2 regions of the Luteipulveratus halotolerans genome follow, and region 2 is predicted to be linked to the other one. Evidence: riboswitches for the same ligand, from Rfam matches in the RefSeq annotation. Region 2 holds a riboswitch; the other holds the start of a gene.
What was found. Region 2 has a riboswitch for cobalamin ahead of VV01_RS03280 (CbtB domain-containing protein). Riboswitches for the same ligand answer to the same signal wherever they lie in the genome.

Region 1: another riboswitch for cobalamin. It lies ahead of VV01_RS06155 (FecCD family ABC transporter permease); the one in region 2 lies ahead of VV01_RS03280 (CbtB domain-containing protein).

Annotation. Positions count from the first base shown of each region.
Region 1 is NZ_LAIR01000002.1:1,167,678-1,175,267, forward strand. Features, by position in the region: gene VV01_RS06135 (response regulator transcription factor) at 1-367, shown strand, start outside; gene VV01_RS06140 (alkaline phosphatase D family protein) at 435-1,976, shown strand; gene VV01_RS06145 (CAP domain-containing protein) at 2,064-2,879, shown strand; gene hflX (GTPase HflX) at 2,969-4,438, shown strand; cobalamin riboswitch at 4,454-4,633, shown strand; gene VV01_RS06155 (FecCD family ABC transporter permease) at 4,674-5,798, shown strand; gene VV01_RS06160 (ABC transporter ATP-binding protein) at 5,795-6,571, shown strand; gene VV01_RS06165 (ABC transporter substrate-binding protein) at 6,568-7,575, shown strand.
Region 2 is NZ_LAIR01000002.1:580,486-588,075, reverse strand. Features, by position in the region: gene VV01_RS03305 (cobyric acid synthase) at 1-1,458, shown strand, start outside; gene VV01_RS03300 (cobalt-precorrin-6A reductase) at 1,455-2,210, shown strand; gene VV01_RS03295 (cobalamin biosynthesis protein) at 2,188-3,108, opposite strand; gene cobT (nicotinate-nucleotide--dimethylbenzimidazole phosphoribosyltransferase) at 3,105-4,133, opposite strand; gene VV01_RS03285 (CbtA family protein) at 4,130-4,879, opposite strand; gene VV01_RS03280 (CbtB domain-containing protein) at 4,892-5,116, opposite strand; cobalamin riboswitch at 5,169-5,303, opposite strand; partial or broken gene VV01_RS24255 (histidine phosphatase family protein) at 5,336-5,815, shown strand; gene cobA (uroporphyrinogen-III C-methyltransferase) at 5,810-6,934, opposite strand; gene VV01_RS03265 (cobyrinate a,c-diamide synthase) at 6,931-7,590, opposite strand, start outside.

The DNA.
Region 1 (7,590 bases), 590 kb from region 2:
CGTCACGACGTTCGGACGCCCCGGCTACCTGCGTCAGGCGATGGATGCCGGCGTGCGCGGCTTCCTGGTCAAGGACCGGCCGGTCGAGGACCTCGCCGACGCGATCCGACGGGTGCACACCGGTGAGGTCGTCGTCGACCCTGACCTCGCCGCAGCCGCTCTGCGCGCGGGGCCCAACCCGCTGACCGAACGCGAACGTGACGTGCTCGCCGAGGCCCGCGACGGGCGTACGGTCGCCGACATCGCCGGATCGCTCTTCCTGTCCGAGAGCACCGTGCGCAACTACCTGTCGGCCGCGATCGCCAAGACCGGCACCCGCAACCGCATCGAGGCGGCGCACGCCGCGCGCGAGCACGGCTGGATCTGACCGACGTTCACCCGCTCGTCACGGACGGCACCCCGGGCGGCCACCACGACCCGGTTGCATGCGACGCATGGCCGATCTGACGCGCAGGACCTTGCTCGGAGGCGCCCTCGCCGGCGCCGGTGCTCTCACGCTCGGCGGGAGCCGTGTCGCCGCTGCGCCGTTGGTCGTCACCGGGCGCCCGAACCTCACCTCCGGTGTGATGTCCGGCGACGTCACCACCAACGGCGGGGTCGTGTGGGCGCGGGCCGACCGCGTCGGCCGGCTGGTGGCTGAGGTCGGACGCGGGCGCTCGCGTCAGGTGATCCGCGGCCCGTGGGCGACCCCGGACACCGACCACACCGCCAAGATCACGCTGCACGGCCTGCGTCCGGGCACGGACTACGACGTCCGCCTCACCTTCGAGGGGCGCGACGGCCACCTGGGCGAGTCGGGCATCGCGCATCTGCGCACCGCGCCGATGAAGGGCGCTCAGAGCTTCGTGTGGACCGGTGACACCGCGGGCCAGGGCTGGGGCATCAACCCCGACCTGGGCGGCATGACCGGCTACCGCACGATGCACGCGCTGCGGCCGGACTTCATGATCCACTCCGGCGACACGATCTACGCCGACAACCCGATCACCGAGTCGGTCACCGAGCCCGACGGTCAGGTCTGGCGCAACCTGGTCATCCCCGAGGTCGCCGAGGTCGCGCAGACACTCGGGCAGTACCGCGGACGGCACCGCTACAACATGCTCGACACCAACATCCGCGCGATGTACGCCGACGTGCCGCTCCTCGCCCAGTGGGACGACCACGAGACGCTCAACAACTGGTACCCGGGCGAGGTCCTCACCGACGAGCGCTACACCGAGCGTCGCGTCGACGTGCTCGCCGCGCGGGCCAAGCAGGCCTGGCGCGAGTGGCAGCCGATCGGTGACGACGACGCGCGCGGCCGGCGTACGACCGATGGCCGCAACCGCATCTACCGCAAGGTGACGCGCGGCCGCCACCTCGACGTGATGTGCCTGGACATGCGCACGTTCAAGAGCCCGAACACCTCCGGGCTCGAGACCCATCGCACCGCGATCCTCGGCCACGAGCAGACCGAGTGGCTGATCCGTGAGCTGCGTCGTTCGCGGGCGACCTGGAAGGTCATCGCGGCCGATCTGCCGCTCGGCATCATCGTCCCGGACGGGCCGGTCGACCAGGAGAGCGTCGCCAACCGTGACCCGGGCACGCCACTCGGCCGCGAGCTGGAGATCGCCTACCTGCTGCAGCAGATCAAGCGCCACGACATCCGCAACGTCGTCTGGGTGACGGCCGACGTGCACTACTGCGCTGCGCACCACTACGACCCGTCGCGGGCGGCCTTCACCGACTTCACCCCCTTCTGGGAGCTCGTGGCCGGACCGATCTCGGCCGGGGCGTTCGCGCCCAGCCCGATGGACGCGACGTTCGGTCCGGAGGTCGTCTTCGCCAAGGGGGCGTCGTACGCCAACCAGTCGCCCCGCACCGGCAAGGCGCACTTCTTCGGGCACGTGCAGATCGACGACGCCGGCCTGCTGACCGCCAGCCTGCGTGACGCAACAGGCGCGGTGCTCTGGTCCAAGGACCTCTCGCCGCAGTGATGATCGCCTGGCCCGTTCGGCCGCGCAGGCGGTGATCGGCCGCTAGCGTGATCGGCTGACCACCGAGCGAGGGCGCGGGCGTACCTGATGCGACCACGACGGGACGCGCACGGGCGATCAGGTGCTGCGCCGCTGCTGGCCGCCGCGGTCGTGCTCGTGCTGGGCGCGGCCGGTGGCTTCGTGCTGTGGGGCGGCCTCGATGGACGCAGGGCGAGCTCGCAGATGCATACCGGGCTCGACCATCTGCCGCCGGCCACGGCCAGTCCGTCGCGCACCGACTCGGCCACGACCTCGCCGGCGACTCCGATCACCGCCACGCCGACCGTCGTGACGGTCACTGCGACGCCGCCGCCGATCCCGGTCGCCGAGCGGGCCGAGCCCGTGACGGCGACCCCGAGCTCCCGATCATCGCGTTCCTCGACGGCGCGCGAGACTCGCAGCACGACTCCGAGCCCCTCGACCAGCTCGAGCAGCTCGAGCCGGACCAGCGACGAGCCAGCGCCCGGTCGTGACGTGCGCGCCGAGGTCGTGCGCCTCACCAACGCCGAGCGGGCGAAGGCCGGGTGCGGCCCCGTGCGCACCGACCAGGCACTGCGTCGGGCTGCCGACGGTCACGCGTCCGACATGGTGCGTCACCGGTCGTTCTCGCACACCGGCTCCGACGGGTCGACCGCGTTCCAGCGCATGCGCCGCGCGGGATACGACGGGTTCGCAGCGGCCGAGAACATCGCCGCCGGTCAGGCCTCACCAGCGGCCGTGATGCGCTCGTGGATGTCCAGCGCGGGTCATCGCGCCAACATCCTCAACTGCTCGTTCAACCGCATCGGGGTGGGGTACGACGGGGGCTCGGTCGGCGACGGCTACGGCGACGGCGCCTGGGTCCAGGACTTCGGGATCTCCTGATCCCACGGCGTCCGCACGGGGCCCGTCGGCGTGCTGCTCGGCATAATCGGATCGCCCACAGCGTTCTCTCATGCGACTCTAGGGAGAACATGACTGCACACGATCACCTGCTCAGCACCCGCGCCGAAGCCCTGTCCGAGGCCGATGACCTCGACCCTCGCTACGACGAGTCCGGCTTCATCGTCGACGACTTCGACGGCGAGCAGCTCGACCGTCAGGAGCGCGCAGCCCTGCGCCGCGTCGAGGGCCTGTCCACCGAGCTCGAGGACGTCACCGAGGTCGAGTACCGCCAGCTGCGCCTCGAGCGCGTCGTGCTCGCGGGCGTCTGGACCGACGGCACCGCCGAGGACGCCGAGAACTCCCTGCGCGAGCTGTCCGCGCTCGCCGAGACGGCCGGCTCGACCGTGCTGGCCGGGGTGCTGCAGCGTCGCCACAAGCCCGACCCCGGCACCTGGATGGGTGCGGGCAAGGCCCAGGAGCTGCGCGACATCGTCATCGACGAGGGCGCCGACACCGTCATCGCCGACACCGAGCTCGCGCCCAGCCAGCGGCGCGCCCTCGAGGACGTCGTCAAGGTCAAGGTCATCGACCGCACCGCGCTGATCCTGGACATCTTTGCCCAGCACGCCAAGTCCAAGGAGGGCAAGGCGCAGGTCGAGCTCGCCCAGCTGAGCTATCTGCTGCCGCGCCTGCGTGGTTGGGGTGAGTCGATGTCCCGGCAGGCCGGTGGCCAGGCGGCCGGCGGTCAGGGCATGGGTTCGCGCGGTCCTGGTGAGACCAAGATCGAGCTCGACCGGCGGCGCATCAACAGCCGGATGGCCAAGCTGCGCAAGGAGATCGCGCAGATGAAGACCTCGCGCGACACCAAGCGGCACAGCCGCAAGGCGCACCACGTGCCGAGCGTCGCGATCGCGGGCTACACCAACGCCGGCAAGTCCTCGCTGCTCAACCGTCTCACCGGCGCGGGCGTGCTCGTCCAGAACCAGCTGTTCGCCACCCTCGACCCGACCGTGCGTCGCGCCGAGACCGAGGACGGCCGCCTCTACACGCTGGCCGACACCGTCGGGTTCGTCGCCAACCTGCCGCACCAGCTCGTCGAGGCGTTCCGCTCGACGCTGGAGGAGGTCTCAGAGTCCGACCTGGTGCTGCACGTGGTCGACGGCAGCCACCCCGACCCCGAGGCCCAGATCAGCGCCGTGCGTGAGGTGCTCGCCGAGGTCGGCGGCGACGCGGTCAAGGAGGTCATCGTCGTCAACAAGGCCGACCTGGCCGAGCCGCACGTCGTCGATCGCATCCTGCGCGCCGAGAAGCACAGCATCGCGGTCTCGGCCCGCACCGGCGACGGCATCGACGAGCTGCGTGCGCTGGTCGCCCGTGAGCTGCCACGACCCGACATCCGCGTCGACGTGCTCCTGCCGTACGACCGTGGTGACCTGCTCAGCCGCCTGCACGACGAGGCCGAGATCCTCAGCACCGAGCACCAGGGCGACGGCACGCGCGTCCACGCCAAGGTGACGCCGACGCTGCAGGCCGAGCTCGCGTCGTACGCCGTCTCGTGAGCCGGTCGCCGGTGATAGCGTTCCCGGCGAGCTGGTCGTACCACGAACGGTGCCAGGGAATCCGGTGAGACTCCGGAGCTGACGCGCAGCGGTGTGGGTGACGGGCGGAGCACAACGCCACTGGACGAGAGTCCGGGAAGGCGCTCCGTCTGAGTGATCCCGAGTCCGAAGACCTGCCGGCTCATGTCATCGACCACGAGCCTCGCGATCGGGCTCCGGATGAAAGAGCCGTTGCGTGCCCGACCTCGTGTCGGCGCCTGGGCGCGTCGTCGACGCACTCGGTCGCCCTCGTCCTGAACTGCGACCGCCTGTGCCCGCGCCGGAGCGTGAGCGTCGTCGGCCCCGGATGCTGGCCGTGCTCGGCGTCCTGCTGGTGCTCTGCGCTGCCGGTGCCTGCGCGTCGCTCGCACTCGGCTCGGAGCCGATCGCCGCGAGTGCGGTGTGGGACGTGCTCGCCCACCGCCTGCGACTGAGCCCCGGCCCGGACCCGACGGTCGACCTCATCGTGGTCGAGCTGCGGGCGCCGCGCGCGGCGCAGGCTCTGGTGGTCGGCGCCGGCCTCGGCGTCGCGGGCACAGCGGTGCAGGCCCTCGTCCGCAACCCCCTCGCGGACCCGTACCTGCTCGGGGTGTCCTCCGGCGCGAGTGTCGGCGCGACGGCCGTGATCACCACCGGCGCGCTGGCCGCGCTCGGCACGTGGGCCCTCTCCGCCGGCGCGCTGCTCGGTGCGCTCGCTGCCACGGCACTCGTCTTCGGGATCGCGAGCGCCCAGGGCGGGCTCACCCCGCTGCGCCTGGTCCTCACGGGCGTGGTCATGTCGTCGGCGTTCTCCTCGGTCGCGAGCTTCCTGGTGATGCGCAGCGACGACCGGGGCGCCCAGTCGGTCCTGTTCTGGCTGCTGGGGAGCCTCTCCGGTACGACGTGGGCGCAGGTCTGGCTGCCCGCGGTCGCTGTCGTCGCGACGACAGCACTGCTGCTCGCGTCGTCCTGGATCGACGCGCTGACCACCGGTGAGGACGGTGCCCGCGCGGTCGGCGTACCCGTCGACGGCCTCCGTCGGGCCCTGTTCGTCCTGTCCTCGGCGCTCGTCGGCGTACTCGTCGCGGTGTCGGGGAGCATCGGCTTCGTCGGGCTGGTGCTGCCGCACCTCGGGCGCCTGGTGGTGGGCGCCCGCCATCGGGTGCTGCTGCCGGTGGCCGCGCTCGGTGGAGCGGCGTTCCTCATCTGGGTCGATGTGCTCTCGCGGGTGGTCGTGCGTCCGGTCGAGCTGCCCCTCAGCGTCGTGACCGGTCTGGTGGGCGCGCCGGTCTTCCTCCTGCTCCTCGGGCGGCGCCGCTACAGCTACGGATCCGCGGTATGAGCGCCGGCGCCCTGTGCACCCGTGACCTGTCGTGCGCCGTCGGGGGTCGCACAGTCCTTTCCCACGTCAGTCTCGACGTCGAGCCCGGCTCGATGCTCGCCGTCGTCGGCGTCAACGGCAGCGGCAAGTCCACCCTCCTGCGCACGCTCAGCGGTCTCCTCCCGGCGGCCGGCGGGCAGGTCGAGGTCGACGGCCTCGACGTGCACCTCCTGGCCGCGCGAGACCGCGCGCGGCGGATCGCGTTCGTCGACCAGGACCCGGCGCTGCCGGCCGACCTGCTGGTCGGTGAGCTCGTCGGTCTGGGCCGTACGCCCTACCGGTCTCCCTGGTCCAGCGGCGGCCCGGACGACCGCGACGCCGTACGTGAGGCGCTGCATCACGTCGACCTCATGGACGCTGAGCACCGTTCGTGCGCAACGCTTTCCGGCGGCGAGATGCGACGGGCGTGGCTCGCACGAGGCATCGCCCAGGACACCGGCGTCCTCGTCCTGGACGAGCCCACCAACCACCTCGACGTACGCCACCAGCTCGACCTCCTGCGTACGGTCCGGGCGCTCGGCCGTACGACCGTCGCGGCGGTGCACGACCTCGGACTGGCGCTCGCGTGCTTCGACCGGGTGCTCGTGCTGCACGACGGCCGCGCCCACGCGGTCGGCCCGGGCGCGCACGTACTGACCCCTGACCTCGTCGCAGAGGTGTTCGGCGTCGCCGCCGCCCACGTCACCCATCCCGTCACCGGCCGTACCCACCTGCTCCTGGAGGACCTGACATGAACCGACGCCTCACCGCCACCCTCGCCGGCGCGTCCGTCCTGCTGCTCGCGGCATGCTCCTCCACCGACGCCGGACAGGCCGGCCGAGCCGCCGGTGCACGAGTGACCGTCAGCAGCTGTGGGGAGCAGACGTCCTTCCCGAAGCCGGCCCAGCGCCTCTTCGTCAACGACGGCAACCTGATCTCGATGGTGCTCGCCCTGAAAGCGCAGGACCGCGTCGCGGCCGTCAGCAGCATCGGGCGTGACAAGGCTCTGCTGCGCAAGCACTACGGCGCCGCCGTCGACTCGCTCAAGGTCGTCGCTCCTGAGTACCCGTCGCTGGAGACGGTCGTGGCTCAGCGCCCGGACGTGATGGTCGCGGGCTGGGGCTACGGCTACTCCGAGGAGAAGGGCGTGACACCAGAAGCGTTGCGGGCCAAGGGAATCGACGCCTTCACCTTGACCGAGAGCTGCCGTCAGCACGGGAGTCGCGCTCGCGGGACGGTCGACCCGTGGACCGCGCTCAGGACCGACCTCACCCACCTCGGGACGATCACCGGCCACGACGCCGACGCCCGACGGGTCAACACCGACCTCGACCGCCGGCTGGCCGCACTGCGGTCGGCGCCGAAGCCGAAGAAGCCACCGACCGTGTTCGTGTTCGACAGCGGTGACAAGGAGGTGTTCTCCAGCGGGGCGCTCGGGGCGCCGCAGGCCGTCATCGCAGCCGGTGGTGGACGCAACCCGCTGTCGGACCTGAAGGACACATGGACCTCGGTGTCGTGGGAGCGGGTCGCGGCGTCCCGACCGGACGCGATCTTCTTCGTCGACTACCCGCCCCAGTCGTTCGCCCAGAAGGTCCACCTGCTGCGGACCAACCCCGCGACACGTGACCTGCCCGCGGTGAGGCAGGGCCGCTTCCTCAACCTGCCGTACGCCATGTGGACCAGCGGTCCGCTCAACATCGACGCCGCCGAGCAGGCACGCGTCGCGCTGGAGCGCTGGGACCTGGTGCCGCGGCGGTGACCGTACGCAGACCTG
Region 2 (7,590 bases):
GCCGGCAAGTCGGTCGTCACCTCCGGCATCTGCCGGCTGCTGTCTCGCGCGGGCGTGAAGGTCGCACCGTTCAAGGCGCAGAACATGTCGAACAACTCGATGGTCACGGCCGCCGGCGCCGAGATCGGCCGAGCGCAGTGGATCCAGTCGATCGCTGCTGGCGCCGAGCCCGAGCCCGCGATGAACCCCGTACTCCTCAAGCCGAGCTCGGACCGGCGCTCGCACGTCGTGGTCATGGGCGAGCCGGCCGGACGTCTCGAAGCGGGTGAGTACGCCGGCGGCCGGGCTCACCTCGCCGAGGCCGCGTACGCGGCGTACGACGACCTGCGCTCGCGCTTCGACGTGGTCGTCTGCGAAGGAGCGGGTGGCGTCGCCGAGATCAACCTGCGTGCCTGGGACTACGTCAATCTCGGTCTCGCACAGCATGACTCGATGCCGACCATCGTCGTGGCCGACATCGACCGGGGCGGCGTCTTCGCACAGCTCTACGGCTCGCTCGCGCTGCTCGACGCCGCCGACCAACGGCTGATCGCCGGGTTCGTGATCAACAAGTTCCGCGGTGACGTCACGCTCCTGTCCCCCGGCACTACCGAGCTCGAAAGGCTCACGGGCAGAAGCGTTCTCGGCATCCTGCCCTGGCAGCACGGCCTGTGGATGGACTCCGAGGACGCCGTCGCGATCGACCAACGGCCCACGCCCCGCGACGCCGCCGATGCACTCCGGGTCGCGGTGCTGGCCTTCCCCCGCATCAGCAACTTCACCGACGTCGACGCTCTCTCGTTGGAGCCCGACGTCGACGTGCGCTTCGTGTCGCGGCCCGAGGACGTCGACGCCGCTGATCTGGTCATCCTGCCGGGCACCCGCTCGACGCTCGGTGACCTCGCCTGGGCGCGAGACCGTGGGCTCGACGAGGCCGTGCGCCGGTTCGCGGCCTCCGGGCGACACGTCCTGGGGGTCTGCGGCGGCGCTCAGATGCTCGGGTCCTCGATCGTGGATCCCGTTGGGGTCGAAGGAGACTCGGGCGTCGTCGCCGACGGACTCGGGCTCCTCGACATCACCACAGAGTTCGCGACCGACAAGGCGCTGGCCGTCGTCGAGGGTCGCCACGACGGGCATGCCGTGCGCGGCTACGTCATCCACCACGGGCGGATCCGTCGCGGCGACCGGTCCGCGCCGTTCCTCGACGGCGCCCGGTCCGACAACGTGCACGGCACCATGTGGCACGGCTCGCTCGAGAGCGACGACTTCCGTCGCGCTGTGCTCGCGGACGCTGCCCGGGCCGCAGGTCGCACCACGTTCGCCCCGGACCCGTCGCTGTCGTTCGAGCAGGCCCGCATCGACCGACTCGACGTGCTCGCCGACCTGATCGACGAGCACATCGGCCTCGACCCGTTGATGCAGCTGGTCGAGCACGGCCCGCCGCCGGGCCTCCCCCACATCCAGGCAGGTGTGCGATGACGGTCCTGATCCTCGGAGGCACGGGCGAGGCACGCGAGCTCGCCCGCCTGCTCGTCGCGGACGGCCACGACGTCGTGTCGTCGCTCGCCGGTGCCGTACGCGAGCCCCGCCTGCCCGAGGGCATCACCCGGGTCGGCGGCTTCGGCGGAGTCGATGGACTCACGAGATACCTTCTGACACAACGGATCTCAGCTGTCGTCGATGCGACTCATCCGTTCGCTGCGCGCATCTCGGCCAACGCGGTGACGGCGTGCCGCCAGCTGGACGTTCCCCTGCTGCGCCTCGCTCGGCCGGGCTGGAGCGAGCACCCGGCGGCAGCCACCTGGCACTGGGTCGACGACCACGTCATGGCGGCAGCGACGGCCGCCGACCTCGGCCGACGCGTCCTGCTCACCACGGGCCGGCAGCACCTGGCCGACCTCATCCCACGGTTGCGCCAGCACCAGGTCATCGCACGTGTCGTCGACGACCCCGCGATGGCGCTGCCACCCACCTGGAAGATCCTTCGCAGCCGCGGGCCCTACTACCTCGAGAACGAACGAGATCTGCTGCGGCGCAACGCGATCGACGTCCTGGTCACCAAGGACTCAGGCGGCGCCTACACCGCGCCCAAGCTCGACGCCGCCGCCGACCTGAGCGTGCCCGTCGTCGTCGTACGCCGACCGCAGTGGCCGGGTCAGGAGGTCACCGCACAGGTCGACACGGCAACGGGCGCCCGCGACTGGGCGCTCAGCGCCGCAGCGCGCGACTGACGACTGCCGCGAGCAGCGCGGCGGCGACGTCGACGCGCAGCGCGAGAGCCGTCGTACGCCGGATGTCGCCGACCTGCGCGGAGGGTCCGTCGCCGAGCCGTCCGCGGTCCTCGGATGCCCCGTCGTAGGTGTTGCGCCCGCCGAGCGAGATACCGAGCGCCCCCGCGAACGCCGCCTCGACCGGACCGGCATTCGGGCTCGGGTGCTGGTGCGCGTCGCGTCGCCAAGCACGCAGCGCGGCCACGGGGCGCTCACCGCAGGCCGCGGCGAGCGCAGCAGTCACCCGAGCGGGGACGAGGTTGGCCAGGTCGTCGAGTCGCGCACTCCCCCAACCGAACTCGGCGTAACGCTCGCTGCGGTGTCCGACCATGGCGTCGAGCGTGTTGACGCTGCGGTACGCCAGCAGACCGGGTACGCCGCCGACCGCGCCCCACAGCAGGGGTGCCACAACAGCGTCGGAGGTGTTCTCGGCGACGGACTCGACGGTCGCGCGCGCGACCTCGTCGGCAGACAGGTGATCGGGCGTACGCCCGACGAGGTGGGTGACGCGCACCCGCGCCGCCGCCAGGTCGTCGGCCTCGAGCAGCGATGCCACCGCGTGCGCCTCGCGCTGCAGTGTGAGTCCGCCGAGGACGACGTAGGTGGCCGCAGCCGTGACCGCCACGTGGACGACCGGCCGTCGTCGGACACAGACCTCGACGACGGCCCCACCGGCCGCCACGGTGCCGACCACCACCGCGGTGTACGCCGCACCGCGCGAGCGACGCGGCGCGTAGACGCGGTGCTCGAACCGGGTGGCCGCTCGGCCGAGCAGCGCCACCGGGTGACCGCGGCGCGGGTCACCGAGCAGCCGGTCGGCGGCGAAGCCGACCAGCAGCCCGGCGGCCCGGGCGCTCACGACCCGAGAACGTCCGAGAGCAGCGCGACGTCGGTGAGCAGCGCGGACGCCGACCGCAGCAACGGGATCGCGGCGACCGCGCCCGAGCCCTCACCGAGCCGCATCCCGAGATCGAGCAGCGGCACCAGCCCGAGCTTGTCGAGCGCGAGCGACTGGGCCGGCTCGGGTGAGCGGTGCCCGGCCGCGAACCACGCGACACTGCCGGGTTGCAGGTCCTCGGCGACCAGGGCGCACGCCACGGAGATGACGCCGTCGAGCAGGACGGGCACGCCACGCTCGGCGGCCCGGACGAGGAACCCGGTGTGAGCAGCGAGGTCGGCTCCCCCGAGCGCTGACAGTCGCTGCATCGGGTCGTGCGCCCGCGCGCCCGCCCGCTGCAGCGCGGTGGCGATGACCTGCTCCTTGCGGGACAGGCCGGCGTCGTCGACGCCGGTGCCGCGGCCGGTGATCTCGGCCGCAGGCACACCCAGCGACGCACCGATCAGCGCGGCGGCCGGTGTGGTGTTGCCGATGCCCATGTCACCGCCGATCAGCAGATCGGCACCGTCGTCGATCGCCTCGTCCGCGAGCCGGGCGCCGAGCACGAGCGCCTGCTCGCACTGCTGCGTGGTCATGGCGTCGGCGAGGTGGATCGCGCCGCTGCCCCGCATGACCTTGCCGGCGCTCACAGCCGGTGGCAGGTCGGGCAGGTCGTCGTCAACCGACACGTCGACGACCCGCAGCTGCGCACCGTGCTGACGCGCCAGCACGCATGCACCGGCAGAGCCGGCGACGAACGCCCGGACCATCAGCGGTGTGACGCTCGACGGGAAGGCCGTGACCCCGTGGTCGACCACCCCGTGGTCGCCGGCGAACACCACGATGCGCACGTCGTCCACCGGACGCGGCGGACACGCACCCTGGACGCCGGCGAGCCAGACCCCGGCCTCGCCGAGCCGACCGAGCGCGCCGGGAGGTGTGGCGAGCCCCGCGAGTCGCTCCTGTGCCGCAGATGCCGTGGCGCGGTTGACCTGGGCGGCGCTCATGCGGGCTGCAGCTCGTCCGCGGCGCGCGTCGACGCCACCGCTGCGGCGCGCGATCGGCGTACGAGCAGGAGGCCGAGGACGACCGCGATGCCGACCCACAGCGTCAGCTGCGTCGCGAAGGTCGCGAAGCGGAACTCGTACAACGTCGTCGCTGGGAAGTCACGGGGCACCTCGTGATAGGTCGGCATCAGCCGCGCGATGACCATCATCACGACGGCGTACGCCGCGAATCCGGTTGCCACACCGACGAATCCGCCGTAGCGGGCGACGAGTGCCTTGGCGAGGTAGACCGCCGCGACAGCCACGAGGAGGCTCAGACCGATGAACCCGAAGAACGTCGTCGTACGCTCCCCGATCGTGTCGGGGTTGCCGACGGCCGGTGGGTTGGGTGGGTACTTGGCGAACGGCACGGCGTAGGCGGCGAGGAAGCCGATGCCGATCACGACGGCCGAGGACGCCTCGGGCCGCAGGCGGCCCATGCGCCCGACCGCAAGGGCCGACATCAGGGCGGCCAGGCCACCCAGGGCGGTGCCGAACACCTGCGTCGCGGTGAGCAGGCCCCACGTCGACTGGGTGTCGCGCGAGACGAGCTCCTCGTCGTCGTGGTGGTGCGCCGCTGCACCCTCCTCGACGGAGATGGCGGCGTTGACGGAGGGTTCACCGACGGTGTGGGCGACCGCGAAGGCCAGCAGGCCCGCGACGAAACCGGCGATGAGCCCGTGGACCAGGAACTGGCGGGCTGTCATGAGCGACTGCGCTCAGTGGCAGGGGAAGCCGAGCAGGTGGCGTCCGTCGTGGACCCACTCGTGCACACCGGCGCCGGAGATCAGGTGCGTCGCACCCTGCTCGGCTCCGACGAAGTACATCGCCAGCAGCGCGACCAGACCGAAGAACGCGAGCCAGGGCAGGACCTGACGCACGGAGATCGTCGGGATCTCGACGGCGGGGGTGGTGGGGGTGCTCACAGCGGCAGGCTGAGCCATGGTGACCTCCTGGGATGGTGCGTCCCAAAGATGCGGAACCACGCACCGGTCGGTGCCTGGCGTTGCCGCGGACGGGGTCTGACTCGGCCCGAGAAGGGCCACACAGTAGCGCCACTGCGCCGGATTCTCACCGGCTTCCCGCTGTCGCAGCAGGGTCAATCTATGCTCTGCCGCGGCGGGCGGTCAACGCCGTCCGCATGACGTCACCGGAGGTCGCCGATGGGTTCGAGACTGCTGGCCGTCGCGCACGCTCCGACTGCTGCGACGTACGCCGACCGCTTCCCTCTCCCTGACGACTCGCTGGCCGGTGGTCCTTCGGTCCCGACGCTCCGAAGACGGATCAAGACGGCCGAGCGCGGGACCGAGAACCGTTGTGCTGCAACGGCTCTCGCACTCGGAGTGACCGCATCGCCCACATCAGCCTGGGATGACCTCGAAGTCGGCCACTGGTCCGGTCTGCGGCTCGACGAGGTCGTCGAGCGCCACGGTCAGGACGCACTCATGCAGTGGCTGCACGACCCGGCGTACGACGGTCACGGCGGCGAGAGCATCGAGGCGCTGCACGCACGGGTCGGGTCCGCCCTTGCTGCGGTCGACCGGCCCGGCATCACCCTCGCGGTGACCTCCCCGGCCGTGCTGCGCGCCCTGGTGGTGCTCACCCTCGGCGCTCCCCCGGCCGCGCACCGTCAGGTGTCAGCCGGCCCGCTCGACGCCGTCGAGCTCAGTCGTGACCGCGGGCCATGGAACCTCGTCCGGCTGCGCCCCTGCCCGCAGTGGGTCGACGGCCACGACGTCACCGACGACCGTTATGGCGGGAGCGCCTAGGCCCGCCTCGGCCACCACGCGCGCGAGATCTCGCACCGTAGACCGGACGACCCGCTGGCTCGGCAGGCCGGCGTCCGCGATCGTCGCTGCCGGGGTGCCGGGTGCGAGGCCGCCGCCCTCGAGCGCGTCGAGGATCGCCGGCAGGGTTGCCACGGCCATGAGCAGGACGATGGTCGTCCCGGACCGCGCGAGAGCTCCGTAGTCGACGGTGCTCGCCGGGTGACCGGGTGGCACATGTCCTGAGACCACCGAAAACCCTTGGGACACACCGCGATGCGTCAGCGGGACGCCGGCGAGAGCCGGCCCGGCGACGGCAGACGAGAGTCCGGGCACCACGCGTACGTCGATGCCGGCCTCAGCGCACGCGATGGCCTCCTCGCCTGCACGCCCGAAGACGTAGCCGTCACCACCCTTGAGGCGTACGACGTGCTGTCCGGCACGAGCGCGCTCGACCAGGAGCGCGTTGATGGCCTCCTGCGACGTCGACCGGCCGCGAGGCACCTTGGCGACGTCGACGACCTCGGCGTCGAGCCCGTCGAGGGCTGCCAGCGGCGCCAGGCGGTCGCAGACCACCACGTCGGCCGCACGAAGCGCGTCCAGACCCGCGACCGTGAGCAGCCCGGGGTCACCGGGCCCGCCGCCGACCAGGGTGACGCTGCCGCGCGTGGTGCGCGGGCGTCGTACGGAGCCGGTTCGAGGCGTGCTCAGCCAGACCCGCTCGGCGGCGCAGCACGACCGCAGCGCCTCGTCGGCGTCACTCGCGACGACGAGGTCGGCCGCACGGACGTCGCTCACGGTCCACTGCGCAGTCGTCCAGGTCAGCCGACCACGGTCGGCCAGGTCCTCGATGCTGGCCGGCACCTGCGGTGCCGCGACCGTGAGCTCGGCGCCCGCCGACAGCAACGAAAGTGCTTGTGGTGCAAGCACATCGCCGTCTCCGACGAGCAGCACACAGCGCCCTGCGACGTCGAGGTCCACGGTGTACGCCGTCATGCCAGCACCGCCTTCCGCCGCTGGTGGACATCATCGAGCGCAGCCGCCAGCCGGGCTGTCGTCGCGTGGTCACGCGTGGCGATCCGCACCCATGTCGTGTCCAGTCCGGGGAACGTGTCAGCCCTACGAACGGCGATGCCTCTGTCGCGCAACGCATCTCGTACACCGTCGCCCACCTGCGCGAGGACGAACGGTGCCGCCGACCACTCGACGAACGGGATCGCCCGCTCGGCCAGCAGCCGCTCGAGGTGGCGGCGTTGCTCGACGACCTGCGCGGCGCGCTCGGCCGTCTCGATCCGCGCCTCGGGCGATGCGCACGCCACCAGTGCGGCCAGAGCGGGACTGCTCACCGACCACTCCGGCTGCTGCTCGGCACACGCGCTCAGCACGTCAGGATCACCGAGCACGAACCCCGCCCGCACGCCCGGGATCGCCCACGTCTTGGTCAGGCTGCGGATGACGAACAGGCCCGAGTCCTGCACTCCAGCAACGGATTCGGGCTCGCCGGGGACGGCGTCCATGAACGCCTCATCGACCACGACCACCCGACCCGGACGACACAGCGCCCGGACCGCCGCCGCCGAGTGCAACCGGCCGGTGGGGTTGGTCGGGTTGCCGATCACGACCAGGTCGGCATCGCCAGGGATCGCCGACGG